DNA from 4 places in the Undibacterium sp. YM2 genome. Region 4 is predicted to be linked to each of the others. Evidence: predicted binding sites of a transcription regulator. Region 4 holds the regulator's gene; each other region holds the start of a gene.

Region 1 (4,755 bases), 1.6 Mb from region 4:
GCCGCACCAAGGCGCAAATCGCTGTTGAAGCTGGCTTGCTGCCACTGGCCGATGCCTTGCTGGCCGACCCGATGCTGAACCCGGATACCGAAGCGGCCAACTATCTGAAGCCCGCCTTCACTACCGACAATGGCGACAACCCCGGCGTGCCAGATGCCAAGGCTGCCCTCGATGGTGCACGCCAGATCCTGATGGAACGCTTTGCCGAAGATGCGACCCTGTTGCAAGCCCTGCGTGAATACCTGAATGACCACGGCATTGTGGAATCCAAGGTCGTTGCTGGCAAAGAAGAAGCCGGTGAAAAATTCGCCGATTACTTCGATTATTCAGAAACCCTGGGCACTATCCCTTCTCACCGCGCCCTGGCCCTGTTCCGTGGCCGCCGCGAAGAAATGCTGACTGTGACTCTGCGTCTCGACAGCGAAGAAGAAAAACCAAAATGGGATGCGCCGCTGAACCCTTGCGAAAGCCGCATCGCTGCCCGCTTTGGCGTCAGCCAGAAAGACCGCCCTGCCGACAAATGGCTGGTCGATACTGTACGCTGGGCCTGGCGCGTCAAGGTCTTCATGCATCTCGATACTGAGCTGATGGGCAAGCTGCGCGAAACCGCAGAAATTGAAGCCATCAATGTATTTGCACGCAACCTCAAAGCCCTGCTGCTGGCAGCACCTGCTGGCCCACGCGCCACCATGGGTCTTGATCCTGGTCTGCGTACCGGCGTTAAGGTGGCGATCGTGGATGCCACTGGCAAGGTCGTTGAGCATGCGACCATTTACCCGCATCAGCCGCGCAATGACTGGGATGGTTCGCTGCAGGTATTGTCGCAACTGGCGGCCAAGCATAATGTATCGCTGATCTCCATCGGCAATGGCACGGCTTCGCGTGAAACCGACAAGCTGGCCGGCGATTTGATCAAGCTAAAGCCTGAACTCAAGCTAACCAAGATCGTGGTCTCTGAAGCTGGCGCATCTGTGTATTCTGCCTCTGAATTTGCATCCAAAGAATTGCCTGACCTGGACGTCTCCATCCGTGGTGCGGTATCAATTGCACGTCGCCTGCAAGACCCGCTGGCTGAGCTGGTGAAGATTGATCCTAAATCCATCGGCGTAGGCCAGTACCAGCATGATGTCAGTCAATCACAACTGGCGCGCTCGCTTGATGCCGTCGTTGAAGATTGCGTGAATGCGGTTGGTGTCGATGTGAATACGGCTTCTGCCCCTTTGCTGGCCCGCGTGTCTGGGCTGTCATCCAGCGTGGCGCAAAGCATCGTCAATTTCCGCGATGCCAAGGGCATGTTCAACTCGCGTTCTGACCTGCGTGCAGTACCGCGCCTGGGCGACAAGACTTTTGAGCAGGCTGCCGGTTTCTTGCGCATCATGAATGGCAGCAACCCGCTGGATGCTTCTGCAGTCCACCCTGAATCTTATCCGCTGGTAGAAAAAATCCTGGCTGATATCAAGAAGGATGTGAAGGGTGTCATCGGTGATGCTGGCTTGCTGAAGTCTTTGAATCCAGCCAAATACGCCGATGAAAAATTTGGTGTACCTACGATTACTGACATCATCCGCGAGCTGGAAAAACCAGGCCGTGACCCGCGTCCAGAATTCACTACCGCCACCTTCAAGGACGGCGTAGAAGAAATCAAGGATTTGCGCCCTGATATGATTTTGGAAGGCGTGGTCACCAACGTTGCCGCCTTTGGCGCTTTCGTTGATATTGGTGTGCATCAGGATGGTCTGGTACATATCTCTGCCTTGTCCAACACCTTCGTCAAGGACCCGCATACAGTCGTCAAGGCTGGCCAGGTCGTCAAGGTGAAAGTGCTAGAAGTCGATGTCAAACGCCAGCGTATCGCCCTGACCATGCGCCTGAGCGATGCAGCGCCTGTCGCTGGCAGCAAGCCTGAACAGCGTGGTGACCGCAATGATGCCAAGCGTCTCAATCAACACCGTTCACAAGCCCAGGCACCAGCACCTGCTGGCAACGCGATGGCAGCGGCGTTTGCGAAATTGCGTGGGTAAGTAATAAGCAAGCACTAAACTAGTTGATCAGACTGTCCCAAATTGTGACAGTCTGATCTGTGTTGCGAAATAATGTGACACCTTGATTTGTCATTCCTCTCTCCTCCGCAAATCCGTCATTAGCATCGGCAGTCATTCTCCCTCTGCACCTTCTCCCTCGCTAATCTGTACCTGCTGTATTTTTCCGCAAGGAAAATATTTTAGCCATGGCATGCCGTTTGCGTTGTTATCCCCGTGTCGCAGCTTATGCACACCATCTAATAAACAACGGAGACCACCATCATGAACATGGCAGACATCAGCAAACTCGGTATCAGCAATCCTTTCGCCAAACGCTACGATAATTTCATAGGCGGCAAATTTGTGGGCCCGGTCAAGGGTGAATATTTCGAGAATATCAGCCCCGTCATCGGCCAGGCTTTTTGCGAAGTCGCGCGTTCAACCGCAGAAGACGTGGAGCTGGCACTCGATGCTGCCCATGCCGCCAAGAAAGCCTGGGGCAAGACCTCGCTTGCTGAGCGCTCGAACATCCTGAATAGAATTGCAGACCGCATGGAAGCCAACCTCAGCCTGCTGGCAACGGCAGAGACCATAGACAATGGCAAACCCATACGCGAAACCATGGCGGCGGATATTCCTCTGGCGATTGATCACTTCCGCTATTTCGCTGGCTGCATACGGGCGCAGGAAGGTACTGTCGCGCAAATCGATGACCAAACTTATGCCTATCACTTCCATGAACCGCTGGGTGTCGTCGGCCAGATCATTCCATGGAATTTCCCTATCCTGATGGCGGTGTGGAAGATGGCACCGGCACTGGCCGCAGGCAATTGCATCGTCCTCAAACCGGCAGAGCAAACACCAGCATCCATCATGGTGTTGATTGATTTGATCAAGGATTTATTGCCGCCTGGCGTCTTGAATATCGTGAATGGCTTTGGCCTGGAAGCTGGCAAGCCACTGGCTACCAGCAAGCGCATTGCCAAGATTGCCTTCACTGGTGAAACCGGCACTGGTCGCCTGATCATGCAGTATGCATCGCAAAACATCATCCCTGTCACGCTGGAACTTGGTGGAAAATCACCGAATATTTTCTTCGCCGACGTCCTGGATCAGGACGATGCCTTTTTCGACAAATGCCTGGAAGGTTTTGCCATGTTCGCGCTGAACCAGGGCGAAGTTTGCACCTGTCCATCACGCGTGCTGATACAGGAATCTATCTATGACCAGTTCATGGCCAGGGCCATCAAGCGCGTGGCGGCCATCAAGCAGGGTAATCCTCTCGACAGCACCACCATGATAGGTGCGCAGGCTTCACAGGAACAACTGGAAAAGATTTTGTCCTATCTGGACATAGGCAAACAGGAAGGCGCACAACTCTTGCTGGGTGGCGAAAGGAATATGCTGGATGGTGACCTGGCCAAGGGTTATTACGTGAAGCCGACTATCTTCCAGGGTCACAACAAGATGCGCATCTTCCAGGAAGAAATCTTTGGCCCTGTCGTATCGGTCACTACCTTCAAGGATGAAGAAGAGGCGATATCAATTGCCAACGACACCTTGTACGGTCTGGGTTCTGGCCTGTGGACACGCGACGGCTCCCGCGCCTTCCGCGTGGGCCGCGCCATCGAAGCTGGCCGCGTGTGGACCAATTGCTACCACCTGTATCCAGCGCATGCAGCATTTGGCGGCTATAAACAATCCGGCATAGGACGCGAGAATCACAAGATGATGCTGGATCATTATCAACAGACTAAAAACCTGCTGGTGAGCTATAACCCTAATGCGATGGGGTTCTTTTAGTAGTCATTAAGTTCAAGACCTCTCAATACAGAGATGCAGAGAGGGGAATGTGGCCTGCATTTCATGAAACTAGGTCAACGTGAACCTGCATTTTCTGAGACTTTCTAAAATCCGGTGTATAGCCTCTTCCCCTTCAAGGGGATATTTGTGGGAATTCGCAAAGCATTGCTTTGCGCCACAAATATCTAAGCCGCATGCAAGCGGCGCAGTGGAATGGGCGGGATGGGGATGGGGTTCTTCCGCCAGCGGAATACATAGTCGATCAACCGAAACCCATCCCCACCCTAGCCTTCCCCTTGAAGGGGAGGGAATTTATACATAATTTATCGGAGTACAGGAAAAAATGACCACTATCCCCGCTCGCGTCACCGCTACTCCCGCTGCGCTGGAATTTATCAGCGCGCTACAAACAAAATACGGCCCGCTATTATTTTTCCAGTCTGGCGGTTGCTGCGACGGCAGTTCACCCTTGTGTTACGCCAGGAATGAATACGGCATCGGTAATGCCGATGTGTATCTGGGCGATCTGGATGGCACACCGTTTTATATGGGTAGCGATCAGTTTGAGTACTGGCGGCACACGCAACTGATCATTGATGTCGTCAATGGTATGGGTGGCATGTTTTCACTTGACAATGGCACGGGCAAACGTTTCCTGACGCGCTCGCGCCTGTTTACCGATGAAGAGAATGATTTGCTGGGTACGGCGGTTTTACACGGCCCGCAAGCTTGATCAGTCAATCTTCAAAGCGGCCAGCTTGCGGTAAATTGTATTGCGCGACACCCCCAAGGCCTTGGCCGCAGCAGTGACATTGCCCTGATGCTGTTGCAGGGTCTGTTGTATGGCATCCATTTCCAGCGCATCGAGACTGGCTGGTGTTTGACTCAAGGCCATGGCTGCGGGTTTCTGTACCACATCCATATCTTCCAG
Region 2 (4,755 bases), 750 kb from region 4:
CGTTTGCAGTGGTGGTCAGCAAGCTGTTTGGCCTGGCTGATCCGCGCACTTATGGCTCAAAAAACCCGGGCGCGACTAATGTACTGCGTAGCGGGAACAAGGCGGCAGCGATACTGACCCTGTTGGGCGATGCCTTCAAGGGCTGGTTGGCGGTATGGCTGGCAATCCGCTACCAGGATCAGTTTGATTTGGGTGACGCCGGTGTTGCCATCGTTGCCCTGGCAGTATTCATCGGTCATTTGTGGCCAGTGTTTTTCAAGTTCGTTGGCGGCAAGGGCGTAGCGACGGCAGCCGGTATCTTGATCGGCATTGATATCTGGCTGGGTGTGGCGACACTGGTGAGCTGGCTGATGGTGGCGTTTGCTTTCCGTTACTCTTCACTCGCAGCCCTGGTCGCGGCGATATTTGCGCCTTTTTATTATGGTCTCTTGTTTGGGCCTGACATCAAAATGGCGGCCATTGCCGTGATGAGCGGGCTGCTGGTGTATCGCCATAGCCAGAATATCGCGAACCTGATCGCAGGCAAGGAAAGCCGTTTGGGTAGCAAGAAGACGGCAGTGAAAGATGACAAGAAAGACGGCAAGAAAGAAGATAAAACGCAGGACAAGAAAAAATAAGTCTTAAATATTGCAAATAAATCTAGATTATTCGCTACCCCTCACTTATGCTTAAAAAGCTCCATGCTTTTTTATTCATAAATGAGGGGTTTGCTTATGCTGACGCGATTTGTGAAACTTTGGATGGCAGGCTTGTTCACTCTGGGCTTGATGAGTTTTCCGGCCCAGGCGGCAGAGCATGGCAGTGCCAATGAGGCCAAGGCCATGGTGCAAAAAGCCATCGATGCGATGAAAAAGCATGGTGTCGAGGCGACTGTAGCCGAGATCAACAAGCGCGATGGTCAGTATCAGGACCGTGACTTATATGTCGTTGTGTATGACATGAATGGCAAAAATCTCGCCCACCTGAATCCCAAGATGGTAGGCAAGGAGATGTTTGACCTCACCGATGTCGATGGCAAATTTTTTATACGCGAGCGTATAGAACTGGTCAAAGCCAAGGGCAAAGCCTGGCAGGATTATAAATTCGTCAACCCCACGACCAAGCAGATCGAACCCAAGTCCATGTATGTAGAGAAATTCGAGAATGTGATCGTTGGCTGCGGCATCTATAAATAGTGCTGCCGTGGATAAAATCAGGCGGCGATCAATTCCTGTAAAGGCCAGCGCGGCTTCACATTAAATCCGTAATCTTTGGTCGCCAGGCCGGGATTGTTTTTCAGGCGCATGGCACCTGCAAAGGCGATCATTGCACCATTGTCGGTACAGAATTCCAGCTCAGGGTAATACACCTGGAAGCGCTTCTTCGCTGCTGCCGCATTCAGGGACGCGCGCAACTGCTGGTTGGCCCCAACACCACCAGCGATCACCAGACGCTTCAGGCCACTTTCTTTCATCGCGGTGACGCATTTGGCGGTCAGCACTGCGACGATGGCATCGACAAAACCACGCGCAATATTTGCCTTGTCCTGCTCACAGATATTTGATGGATGGTTTTTGACGACTGTCAGCACCGCTGTTTTCAAACCAGAAAAGCTGAAGTTCAGGTCCTTGGAGTGCAGCATGGGACGTGGGAACTGGTAAGCTGCAGGGTCGCCAAATTCTGCCAAGCGCGAGATAGCCGGTCCACCGGGGTAAGACAGGCCCAGCAATTTGGCTGACTTGTCAAAAGCTTCACCTGCAGCATCGTCCAGGGTTTCGCCCAGTAACTGGTAACGACCAACGCCATCCACCCGCATCAACTGGGTATGCCCGCCAGAGACCAGCAGGGCGATAAAGGGGAACTCCGGTGGCTGGCTGGCGAGCAAGGGGGACAGCAAATGGCCTTCCAGGTGATGGACACCGAGCACGGGCTTATCGAGTGCCATACCGAGGCCGCAGGCAACCGCGGCACCAACCAGCAGGGCCCCGGCCAGGCCAGGCCCCTGGGTATAGGCAATCGCATCGATGGCCTGTTTGTCTGTGCCAGACTTAGTCAGCACTTCAGTCAGCAGGGGCAGGGCGCGGCGTATATGGTCGCGTGACGCCAGTTCAGGCACGACACCACCATATTCCTGGTGCATGGCGATTTGCGAATGCAGGGCATGCGCAAGCAGGCCGCGCTCTGTGTCATACAGGGCCAGGCCGGTTTCGTCACAGGAGGATTCAACGCCGAGAACTATCATATCTGTTTCTAAGTAAGGGAAAAGCAAGCGAATGACATAGGCATGGCAAGAATGCAAGTGATTGTCCGCTTGTATTCCAGCGCAGGGATTGGTGTGATTCTTGCTATTGCTGGTAAACGTAATTATATCTGGCATGGGCCATCAATGCGCGGCAAAGCAAATACTGACGAAGCGACAACACCGGCAACACCAGCATCAACCAGTCTGCGGATTGTGGTGGTGAACACGGTCATCCAGCGCGAAGACGAGTTGCAGGAACACGCCCAGGCACAATTGGCCCGCTCCCGCGCCTTGCGCATAGGCTTGCTGCAAGCGGGTTATAACATCATCGCGGTTATTCCTGGCGACATCTATATGAGCGAGCGCATCGCCCAGTTGCAGCCAGACATGATCATTATTGATGCCGAGTCTGATTCGCGTGATGTGCTGGAACACATGGTCATGCTGACCCGCGATGCGCCTCGCCCCATCGTCTTGTTCACTGAAGATGGCAACCAGTCGAACATGGCTGCAGCCATGGAAGCTGGCGTCTCGGCCTATGTAGTTGCCGGTTTGCATTCTGAGCGCATCAAGCCTGTGCTGGATGTTGCCATGGCGCGCTTCAATGCAGATCAAAAGCTGCGTAGCGAATTATCCGATACCAAGGCCAAGCTGCAGGAGCGCAAAACCATAGAACGTGCCAAGGGTTTGCTGATGGAGCGCCATCATCTTTCAGAAAACGAGGCCTATCAAAAAATGCGCAAGCAAGCCATGGAAAAGAACCTGAAGCTGGTCGATCTGGCGCAGCGCATGCTGGATGTGGCGGATTTGCTCGGTGGCTGATCTGCTTTGCGCATGGAAATGGTGCATTGCGTCATTTAAGTGCGCGTCAGTTGGTGTTTTTCAGGGATTTTTATGTCACCACGCTGGCCTGAGGATAAGAGTCTTTTAATTTGAGCTGGCACGGCAATTGCTGTAGCTAAAGAAAGTGCCAAAGCTGGTGCTTAAGAAAAAATGTGAGTCTGACTAACGGCGGCCACCTCACAAGACAAAGGTGTCTTTCCATACGGTTTATCCGTGGTGGAACGACACCTTTTTTCATTATAGAAATCAATTTAGCTGGAGTGCAGACATGTCGAATCAGGAAACTTCTAATCATCTCATCAAGACGCAGGTAGAAAATGAACCTAATTTTAAACGTCGCAGTTTCTTGCAAACTGCTGCACTGGCAAGCGGGGCAGGCATCATGGGCTTGAGTACTGGTGGGGTATGGGCTGCGGGATCAGACAAGCCAGAAAAAGAAGAAGTGCACATAGGCTTCATTCCTCTGACGGATTGCGCTTCGGTGGTGATGGCATCGGTGCTGGGTTTTGATAAAAAGTACGGTATCAAGATTATCCCGAGCAAAGAATCTTCCTGGGCCAGCGTGCGTGACAAACTCGTCAATGGCGAACTCGATGCTGCCCATGTTTTATATGGTTTGATTTATGGCGTACAGCTTGGGGTAGGCGGGAATAAAAAAGACATGGCCGTGCTGATGACGCTGAACAATAACGGCCAGGCCATTACCTTGTCGAAGAAGCTGGCAGAGAAAGGCGCTGTAGATGGCGCGGGTCTGGCCAAGCTCATGCAAAGCGACAAGCGCGAATATACTTTCGCCCAGACTTTCCCTACCGGCACCCATGCGATGTGGTTGTATTACTGGCTGGCAGCACATGGTATCAACCCCATGAAAGATGCCAAGGTGATAACCGTGCCACCACCGCAAATGGTGGCAAATATGCGGGTCGGTAATATGGATGGTTATTGCGTAGGTGAGCCCTGGAATCACAGGGCAATTGCCGACGGCATAGGCATTACGGCCACAACGACACAGGACATCTGGAAAGATCATCCAGAAAAAGTTTTGGGTACCACTTCTGAATTCGTACAGAAATATCCAAACACGGCGCGGGCAGTTGTCGCCGCTATTCTCGATGCCAGCCGCTGGATAGACGCGTCCTTGTCCAACAAGACCAAGATGGCAGAAACCATTGCCGACAAATCCTATGTAAACACCTCGGTCGATGTCATCAATCAGCGCATTCTGGGACGCTATCAAAATGGCTTGGGCAAGACTTGGGACGACCCTAACTACATGAAATTTTTTAATGACGGTGCAGTGAATTTCCCTTACCTGTCTGATGGCATGTGGTTCCTGACCCAGCACAAGCGCTGGGGTTTATTGAAGGCGGATCCCGATTACCTGGCGGTGGCAAAAGCGGTTAACCGCATCGACATCTACAAGGACGCCGCGACCATGGCCAAGGTATCCGTACCAAAAGACCCTATGCGCAGCAGCAAGTTGTTGGACGGTACGGTCTGGGATGGCAAGAACCCGGCTGCCTACGCAGCTTCTTTCAAAATCAAGGCTTAAGGAGTTGCCATGAATACCCTGGTACATGGTGTAATGCCCGCAACAGACGATGCCGCCAGCGCTGCAACGACAACGAAGGAAGTAAACGTGGTCAAGGAAATCAAACCTAAAAAAGAAAAAAAGCCACGTTCGTTCCGGC
Region 3 (4,755 bases), 440 kb from region 4:
CAGCTTTACTGATCCCGAAGTGCACGCCGGTACTGTATCGCCTCAGCTACATGTGGCGTGGCGATATGGGCTGAACCGGCCAGGTCAGCTATGGTGCGGGCGACTTTCAAGACGCGGTGATAGGCACGGGCTGACCAGTTGAGCTTGGTCATGGCATTGCGCAAGAGTTGCCCGGCTTGCGCATCCGGTTGGCAATGCAGGTCAATTTCTGTGGTCGATAACAGATTATTCGCCTTGCCCTGGCGCTGTTGTTGTCGCTCAAAAGCAGTTTCTACGCGCGCATTGATACTGGCACTGGCCTCGCCATCGGCCTGCTTGAGCAAGTCCGCATGCGGCAGTGCGCCGACTTGTATCTGCATGTCTATGCGGTCCAGCAAAGGGCCGGATATCCTGTCCTGATAGCGGGCGATGATGTCCGGTGTACAACGGCATTTGCCATTGCTGTGCCCGAAGTAGCCGCACGGACATGGGTTCATGGCCGCTATTAATTGAAAGCGTGCCGGGAAATCTGCCTGCCGCGCCGCGCGTGAGATGGTAATGTGGCCAGATTCCAGAGGTTCACGTAAAACTTCCAGCACTTTTCTATCGAATTCCGGAAGTTCGTCGAGGAAGAGCACCCCCCTGTGAGCCAGAGAAATCTCTCCTGGCCTTGGTGTTCCGCCGCCACCAACTAATGCTACGGCAGATGCTGTGTGATGGGGTGCCCTGTATGGTCTCGCCTTCCATTTCTCTATGGAAAAACCGGAAGTCAGGGACTGTACTGCGGCTGATTCCAGGGCTTCCTGATCTGTCATGGTCGGCAAGATGCCGGGGAAGCGGGCTGCCAGCATCGATTTGCCCGTGCCTGGCGGCCCCATCAGAAGTACCGAATGTGAGCCTGCTGCTGCTACTTCCAGTGCCCGTTTGGCCTGTAACTGGCCTTTGACCTCCGCAAAGTCAGCATATTTGGGGCGACTGGGTCTGGAGGCAGGGCGGTGACGTGCCAGTCTTTGTTCACCATCGACGCCAGCGAAGTGAGCGCATACCTGTAGCAGCGAATCAGCGGGATAAATCGCAGCATCGCTGACCAGCGCCGCTTCATCGGCGTTCGTGCGTGGCAATATGAAGGCGGGTTCTTGTGCCGAGTGTTGCTGGCTTTTGCATATCGCAAACGTCATTGCCAGTGCGCCGCGTATCGGCCGCAGTTCGCCTGATAAGGATAGCTCACCGGCAAATTCATATTGTTCCAGCGCATCTCCGGGGATTTGTCCGGATGCGGCCAGAATACCCAGCGCGATAGGCAAATCAAAGCGGCCAGATTCCTTCGGCAAATCAGCAGGTGCCAAATTCACTGTGATGCGCTTGTTTGGGAACTCAAAGCGGGCATTTTGCAGGGCGGCCCTGACCCTGTCCTTGGATTCCTTGACTTCGGTTTCGGGCAGGCCAACGATAGTGAAGGCGGGCAGGCCATTGGCCAGATGCACTTCCACAGTCACCTGTGGCGCATCCATGCCATTCAGGGCGCGGCTTTTGAGTACGGCTAAGGACATGCGGTCTGCGGCTTAATCGTCTTTTTGTTGTGCTTCGAGTGCGGCCACGCGTGCTTCCAGGGCTTCGAGCTTGGCGCGGGTTTTGGCCAGCACTTGTGCCTGGATATCAAATTCTTCCCGCGTCACCAGGTCCAGCTTGGAAAACCCCTGGCTCATCATGGCCTTGACGTTTTTTTCTATGTCTTTGGCTGGCGAGTTTTCGATTGCCTGGCTGATTTTGGCCTGCATGTCATTAAAGAAATTTTGCTTGTCCATTTTTATCCTCTATCTTGTAATTGCACATCTTTGGTGCAAATCATGCTTTGCCACTTTTTTGTGCGAATTTGTTCTTGCCCGCAATTGGTGCGTAAAGCTGTTTTTTTGCTTGCAAATTTACCTATGTGGCAATGATAGCGCATCTTGCCCAAGCTGCTACTGGTATTGCAGCGCAATATAAAAATCAGGCTGTGCTCAGGGTTTAGCAGGCTGTATGCATATTAATACACTCTGGGTTCACCGCCTTGTCTCCAATTCAATGATGGTCTGATCCTGGTTGGCACGACTCCTGCTAACAGAGAAGGGAAATAAGAATTTAAGAGTTTGCCTGATGCAAGCAGTGGGTACGCAAATGGTCATAAGTGTCTATGCGTGTCGCTATGAGCTGAACACAGATTCTGTCCAGGGTTCAATCTAATCAAATCTTAATCAATAGGGGGAAGCGCAATGAAAAAACTAGTAATCGCCGCTGCTGTAGCCACAACATTCTTTGGTGGTTTTGCCCAGGCAGAAGATGCCAAGCCAGAAGCCAAGCCAGACAATGAAGTCAGCTTTAATATTGGTGTGGTCAGCGAATACCGCTATCGTGCAATTTCGCAATCACGTCTTGACCCTGCGCTGCAGGGTGGCGCTGACTATGTCCACAACCCTAGCGGTTTTTATGCAGGTACATGGTTGTCCACCATCAAATGGACCAAGGACGCAGGTGGAGGTGGCGATCTTGAATGGGATTTGTATGCCGGTAAAAAAGGCGAGATCACCAAGGATGTAAGTTATGACGTTGGTGTCCTGTCTTATGTATACCCCTCCAATGGCCTGAACAAGGTTGCCGGTTTTGCTGATGCCAACACAACAGAAATCTACGGCCAGGTGGGCATGGGTCCTGCTTATATCAAGTATTCACACTCCGTTACCAATTTGTTCGGTTTTATCGACAGCAAGAACAGTGGTTACCTGGACCTGGGTGCAAACATTGAGCTGCCTGAAGGTTATACGCTGGCCTTGCATGCTGGCCATCAGACCATCAAGAACAATGGTGCCTATTCTTATTCCGATTGGAAAATTGGTGTGAATAAAGAGTTTTTTGGTGTGAACTTTGGTATTGCAGCGCTGGGCACGAATGCAGAGAAAAAACTGTATGTCACACCAGCAGGCAAGTTCACAGGCAAAACGACACTGGTATTGTCTGCAGTTAAAACATTCTAATATTCGAGGCGAGCATGAAACTGATTACCGCAATTATCAAGCCTTTTAAGCTGGATGAGGTCCGTGAGGCTTTATCCACCATAGGCGTACAAGGTATTACCGTGACCGAGGTGAAGGGCTTTGGTCGTCAGAAAGGTCACACTGAGTTGTACCGTGGTGCCGAGTATGTAGTTGATTTCCTGCCCAAGACAAAAATTGAAGCTGCCGTGGATGACGCCATTGTCGATCGCGCCATCGAAGCAATAGAAACCGCAGCCCGTACCGGCAAGATTGGTGACGGCAAGATTTTTGTCTATGACTTGCAACAAGTTGTGCGTATCCGTACCGGTGAAACCGGTAACGACGCACTCTGATAGCTAACCAGGGAGTTCACATGAAAAAATTGTTGAAGAACATGCTGGCGGGGGCTGCTTTGCTGGTCACTGTCGGTTTCACCTCTGTCGCCTCAGCGCAGGATGCCTCGGCCAAAGCTGAACCTGCGGCAGCTTCTGCTGCCTCGGTTACCGCGTCGGCCAGCGCTTCTGCACCTGCAGCGGCCCCGGCCCCGGCCCCGGCTTCTGCCGCTGTGGTGGCGCCTGCTTCTGCCCCGGCAGCGGCGGCTGACCCTGCGGCAGCCAGTGCTGCTGCCGCACCGGCACCAACGCCAAATAAAGGCGACACTGCCTGGATGATGGTTGCCACCCTGCTGGTCATCCTGATGACCATCCCTGGCCTTGCTTTGTTCTACGGCGGCCTGGTCCGTTCCAAGAACATGCTGTCTATCCTGATGCAGGTCTTCATGATCTTCGCCGTGATTATTGTTCTGTGGTGTATCTATGGTTATTCACTGGCATTTACTGAAGGTGGCAGGTTCATCGGTTCGTTTGACCGCCTGTTCCTGAAGGGTATCTGGGACCCGGCCAAGGCAACATTTGCTACGGCTGCGACATTCAGCAAAGGCGTAGTGATTCCTGAGTTTGCTTATGTGGCCTTCCAGGCGACCTTTGCAGCCATCACTTGCGGTCTGATCATTGGTGCTTTTGCAGAGCGTGCAAAATTCACTGCTGTACTGCTGTTCGTGGTCTTGTGGTTCACTTTCAGCTACCTGCCTATCGCTCACATGGTCTGGTTCTGGACTGGTCCTGATGCGATCAAGGATGCTGCAACTGCAGCAACTGAATTGGTCAAAGGCGGCTTCTTGCAACAAAAAACCGCGCTGGACTTCGCTGGTGGTACCGTCGTGCATATCAATGCCGCGGTCGCCGGTCTGGTTGGTGCTTACCTGATAGGCAAACGTGTAGGCTATGGTAAAGAATCCATGGCTCCACATTCCCTGACAATGACGATGATAGGTGCGTCGCTGTTGTGGGTGGGCTGGTTTGGTTTCAATGCCGGTTCCGCACTGGAAGCAGGCGATGTCGCAGCACTGGCTTTCATCAATACTTTGCTGGCAACGGCTGCAGCAACTGTGTCATGGGTATTTGGTGAGTGGATGTCCAAAGGCAAGCCTTCCATGCTGGGTGGTGCATCCGGTGCGGTAGCTGGTCTGGTTGCGATTACCCCTGCTTGCGGCTTCGTCGGTCCTATGGGCGCCCTGATCATTGGTCTGCTGGCAGGTATCGTTTGCCTGTGGGGTGTCAATGGCCTCAAGCGTTTGCTGGGTGCAGATGATTCCCTCGACGTCTTTGGTGTGCATGGTGTGGGCGGTATCCTGGGTGCCTTGCTGACTGGTGTGTTTGCTGCACCATCCCTCGGCGGTCAAGGTATATTCGACTATGTCACCAAC
Region 4 (4,755 bases):
CCACCTACGTCAGGGAACAGGCCGATGTTCACTTCCGGCATCGCCATCTTGGTACGCTCGGTGACGATGCGCAAACGGCAATCTGGCCCTGCCTGGGCGATACCCATGCCACCACCCATGACGACGCCATTCATTAGCGCGATATAGGGTTTTGGGTAGAAATGGATTAAATGATTTAAGGCATATTCCTCGGTGAAAAAATCTTCCAGCAGGGCGGAGTCACCTTTGGGTGTGGCAGTGCCAACGTCATAGAAAAAACGGATATCCCCACCGGCACAAAATGCCTTCTCGCTGCTGCTGTGGATAAACACCGCCCGCACGCTTTGATCATTATGCCAGGCCAGCAAGGTCGCTGTCAGTGCTCTTACCATATCGAGTGACAGCGAGTTCAGCGCTTTGGGTCTGTCGAGGGTGATATAGCCTATATTGTTCTTGACGGAGGTAAGTACAAATTCGCTCATGGTGGTTGACTATGCAGGGTAGGGGATGAAGCTGCTATTTTAACTTTGTCAGACGAGGGCGTCACGGGGTGTATATGTTTATGAGGAAATAGAGTAAACGCATCATGCTCGTTGCCGTTGCCGTTGCCGTTGCCGTTGCCGTTGCCGTTGCCGTTGCCGTTGAATTTTGGGGTTGCTTTTGACTTTCCGCAGTTCCCATGTGTAGCCGCCATTTGTGCAGTACAGAAAATGGAAAAAGAAGAGCCGCTGTTTGAGCGAAGCGAGTTTCGGATCTTCCCATTTTTTGTACTGCACAAATGGGCACCCCGAAGGGGCGGCTGCGCCTGGGTCGCCTTTCTTTGAATACTTACTTTGGCGACGCAAAGAAAGTATTTCGGCTGCCGGGCCGGGACCCGGCTTGTATCCACGGAGGGCAATCGCTTCAGTCAAAGCGCCACTTGCAATAAGCACCTCGGCATATAACGAACGTCGCTGGATTCCAGCTAAAAGCACGCTGGAATGACGTTAATATAAATGCCGTGAATCAACTAACTCGCAGCTTGTTAAGCAGCGTATGTGACAAACGACAATAAAAGTAAATTATTTATTTTAAATGTCAGAAACTAGACCTACAAAAAACCATGCACCCAACAAAAAGGACGCCTTCTAGCGTCCTTGTTTTGGATGTCCACAACCCTGTTCGGGTAAGGACTGGGGTCTTATGAAGCCGATGCCGGATCAGGTATGTGCTTGATGGCGTCGTGCTGATGGTCTTGAATTTTATCTTTATGCTTGATGACCTGACGATCAAGTTTATCTACCAGTGCATCAATGGCTGCATACAGATCATGCGCCAGACTTTCAACGTGGATATCTTTACCGCTAATATGCAAATTAATGTCAGCTTTGTGTCGTTTTTCCTTTTCCCGGAGCTTGTCCACCGTCAGGATGACGGCGATATCAATGACCTGGTCGAAATGCCGCCTGATACGTTCTAGTTTGGTATGTACATATTCACGAATTGCAGGAGTTACTTCGACGTGGTGTCCACTGATGGTGAGATTCATACTGTGCTCCTATAGTGATGTTGCTTGCTATTACGATACGCTCTCAGCATTTATTAGCCTTGAGCTAAATCATATATAGCAATTCAAACCGTGATTACAAGGACTGCTTACAAAGATTTACGCAAACTCACTGGGGGGATTTTGAGGGCTTCACGGTATTTGGCAACTGTCCGTCGGGCAATTACCATGCCCTGTTCACCCAGCATGTCTGCAATTTTGCTATCAGAGAGTGGGCTTTTCTGGTCTTCTGCTCCTATCAACTGCTTGATGAGTGCACGTATCGCGGTGGAAGAAGCTTCACCCCCTGTTTCCGTCGCGACATGGCTGCCGAAAAAGTACTTCAACTCAAACATGCCATGTGGGGTCAACATGTATTTTTGGGTTGTTACACGTGAGATAGTGCTCTCGTGTAATCCTAGTGTATCAGCAATTTCGCGCAAAACAAGGGGGCGCATTGCAACAGCACCGTGGGTGAAAAAATTGCGTTGCCTTTCGACTATCGCTTGTGCAACGCGCAATATAGTCTCAAAACGTTGCCGCATATTCTTGATCAGCCAGCGTGCTTCCTGCAATTGTGCGCCCATGCCAGCTTCGCCACGGTTTTGCTTCATGATGTTGGCATACATGCTGCTTACCCGCAGCCTGGGCATGACATCCTGATTCAGCATGACTTGCCAGCCGTTACCGGATTTTCTGACGATCACATCAGGTACGACATAGTCAGATTCATCAGCAGCAAAGGCCAGGCCGGGGCGTGGTTTGCACAGGCGAATGACAGTTTGTGCATCGCGCAAATCTTCATCGTCGCAGTCGAAGATTTTCTTGAGTTTGGTGAAATCTCTTTGTGCAAATAAAGTCAGTTGCGTTTCAACAATTTGCAATGCCAGTCTGCGTGTGACGAAAGCAACTTTTGGTAAACGCCTGATTTGCAAGGCCAGGCATTCAGACGGGCTGCGCGCACCGACACCTGCGGGATCAAAGCTTTGCAGCATGTTCAGCGCAAACGCCAGTTCTTCTGGTTCTACGCACAGTTCCAGTGGCAAACTGGCATGTATTTCATCTAATGTTTCGGTCAGGTAACCGTTATTGTCGAGCGCATCGATCATCAGCTCGACCAGGGCACGGTCACGCGGTTCGCGCAGGTTCAGGCGCATCTGTTCCAGCAAGTGTTCACGCAGGGTGATATGGGCTGCACCGAGCTGGGGGCGGCCATCTTCATCATCGCCAGACTTGCTGCCATGCTGCACATCATCAAAGCCCCAGTCTTCTTCGCTGGAGGTGGTGCTGTCATTGCTGATGACGGTTTCTGCATCAGCGGCAGCCGGTTCTGCTGACTTGTCACTGTCTTCTCTTGCTGCCGGTGCTTCCATGCCGGCATCGGCAGAAGTACTGCTGGTATTGATGGCACCGTCGGCCAGCAGGCGTACGGCGTGATCGAGGGGATCATCGACGCGTTCCAGCATGGGATTATCGGTCAGCAGCGTCTCCAGCTCCTGATGCAATTCCAAAGTGGATAACTGCAATAATCGTATCGATTGCTGCAATTGCGGCGTTAAGGCCAGATGTTGTGAGGTACGTAGTTGCAGGCTTTGTTTCATGATGATTCCCGTCACATCCGGAAGTGTTCTCCGAGATAAACGCGACGTACAGATTCATTTTGTATGATGTCGTCAGGCTTGCCGCTGGCAAGTACCGCGCCCTGGTTGATGATATAGGCGTGATCGCAGATGCCCAGGGTTTCGCGCACATTATGGTCGGTGATCAGCACACCGATGCCGCGCTCCTTGAGGAAGCGCACGATGCGCTGGATTTCAATGACGGCGATAGGATCAACACCGGCAAAGGGCTCATCCAGCAAGACAAAGCGAGGATTGGTCGCCAGTGCACGGGCAATTTCGACGCGGCGGCGTTCACCACCTGACAGTGACAGCGCCTGGCTTTCACGTATTTTTTCTATCTGCAAGTCTGCCAGCAGAGCGTTGAGCCTTTGCTCAATTTTTTTGGCACCGAGATATTTGCCTTCACTGTCTTTTTGCAATTCGAGTACGGCACGGATATTGTCTTCCACCGTCAGCTTGCGAAATACCGAAGCTTCCTGTGGCAGGTAAGACAAGCCCAGTACGGCGCGCTCATGGATAGGCAGTTGCGAGATATTCACGTCATCAATCGTGATATCACCAGCGTCGGAAGGTACCAGGCCAACGATCATGTAAAACGAGGTGGTCTTGCCTGCGCCATTCGGCCCCAGCAAACCCACCACCTCGCCACTTTTCAATAGCAGGGAAACATCGCGTACCACCTGGCGCGCGCCATAGCGCTTTTGCAAGCCCTTGACAAGCAAGGTGCTGCTTGACTGTGCTGTCATCTTATTTAGCCTGTTTTTCTGGTTTTGGTTGCAAGGTGATGGTGATATTGCCTGAGCCATCTACATGCTGGCCACTGGTTGAATTCGTGCCAACAAATACGTCATTCTTGCTGTCGTAAGACAGGTATTCACCTTCCTGTTCCTGGGTGACGCGCTTGCCTTCGAGGTAGCGTACCTTGGCCTTGGAAATGAATTTGACGATTTCTGTACTCTGGTTGTATTCAGCACGGTCAGCTTCGCCATCTACCCACAGATCAGGGCCACCATCGCGTTTCTGGCGGAAGGTGACTTTGCGGCCACCGCCACCTGTCAGAACAACAAACTGATCACCATTCGGGGCTTCGGTCACGACAGCACTCTCAGAAGTGACGGTCAGGGTGCCACGCACCAGGGACACACCCTTGGATAATCTGCTGACGCTGGCTTTGCCATCACTGATGCCATAACCGGCTTTGATGATGGTCTCTTTATTACTGTCGGCTTTTTCTGCATTCGCAGAAACACAGGCCAGGCCCAGGCAGGCCAGGCTGATCAAGCGTGTGACGCTAAATGATGTTTTGATCATGTGCATATTCGCTTTCTTGCTTATTTAGTCCCGGTTTTGGGAGCAGGTTCACGTTTCTTGAGTTGAATGTAAACCTTGCTCAGCAATTCCAGGCCTTGGGTTGAATTATTGGCAATCATGCCAGTTGCAGTTGAATGCAGTTTGCCAGTCGTAATTGAAACCGGTTTGTCGGTTTTAACGATGTCTTCGTCCGGCAAGAGCAAAAGATAATCAGACTCCACACGCACAAATTGTGAACTCAGGCCCTCAGGTCTCTCCATGCTGACATTGTCATGCAAGTGAACCTCATCATGCTCGCGCTTGGGTGTGGTCAGTGAA

The links. The regulator sigma-54, encoded in region 4, starts transcription at its own class of promoters, with help from an activator protein. The targets are predictions, from matches to a motif close to TGGCANGNAANCTGCTTT.
Region 1: the regulator sigma-54 is predicted to act here: its motif matches at 2,229-2,246, upstream of adh (aldehyde dehydrogenase).
Region 2: the regulator sigma-54 is predicted to act here: its motif matches at 2,311-2,328, upstream of UNDYM_RS05660 (ANTAR domain-containing response regulator).
Region 3: the regulator sigma-54 is predicted to act here: its motif matches at 2,063-2,080, upstream of UNDYM_RS00255 (TorF family putative porin).

The regions. Positions count from the first base shown of each region.
Region 1 covers NZ_AP018441.1:5,368,966-5,373,720, forward strand. Annotated here, with positions in the region: gene UNDYM_RS24560 (Tex family protein) at 1-2,021, shown strand, start outside; gene adh (aldehyde dehydrogenase) at 2,304-3,824, shown strand; gene UNDYM_RS24570 (DUF779 domain-containing protein) at 4,168-4,557, shown strand; gene UNDYM_RS24575 (sigma-54-dependent Fis family transcriptional regulator) at 4,558-4,755, opposite strand, start outside.
Region 2 covers NZ_AP018441.1:1,240,035-1,244,789, forward strand. Annotated here, with positions in the region: gene plsY (glycerol-3-phosphate 1-O-acyltransferase PlsY) at 1-617, shown strand, start outside; gene UNDYM_RS05650 (cache domain-containing protein) at 714-1,175, shown strand; gene tsaD (tRNA (adenosine(37)-N6)-threonylcarbamoyltransferase complex transferase subunit TsaD) at 1,193-2,221, opposite strand; gene UNDYM_RS05660 (ANTAR domain-containing response regulator) at 2,366-3,043, shown strand; gene UNDYM_RS05665 (CmpA/NrtA family ABC transporter substrate-binding protein) at 3,333-4,616, shown strand; gene ntrB (nitrate ABC transporter permease) at 4,626-4,755, shown strand, end outside.
Region 3 covers NZ_AP018441.1:51,741-56,495, forward strand. Annotated here, with positions in the region: gene UNDYM_RS00245 (YifB family Mg chelatase-like AAA ATPase) at 6-1,529, opposite strand; gene UNDYM_RS00250 (accessory factor UbiK family protein) at 1,542-1,784, opposite strand; gene UNDYM_RS00255 (TorF family putative porin) at 2,232-2,990, shown strand; gene UNDYM_RS00260 (P-II family nitrogen regulator) at 3,005-3,343, shown strand; gene UNDYM_RS00265 (ammonium transporter) at 3,364-4,755, shown strand, end outside.
Region 4 covers NZ_AP018441.1:493,313-498,067, forward strand. Annotated here, with positions in the region: gene UNDYM_RS02375 (enoyl-CoA hydratase/isomerase family protein) at 1-461, opposite strand, end outside; gene hpf (ribosome hibernation-promoting factor, HPF/YfiA family) at 1,160-1,507, opposite strand; gene UNDYM_RS02385 (RNA polymerase factor sigma-54) at 1,615-3,105, opposite strand; gene lptB (LPS export ABC transporter ATP-binding protein) at 3,117-3,872, opposite strand; gene UNDYM_RS02395 (LptA/OstA family protein) at 3,874-4,443, opposite strand; gene lptC (LPS export ABC transporter periplasmic protein LptC) at 4,458-4,755, opposite strand, start outside.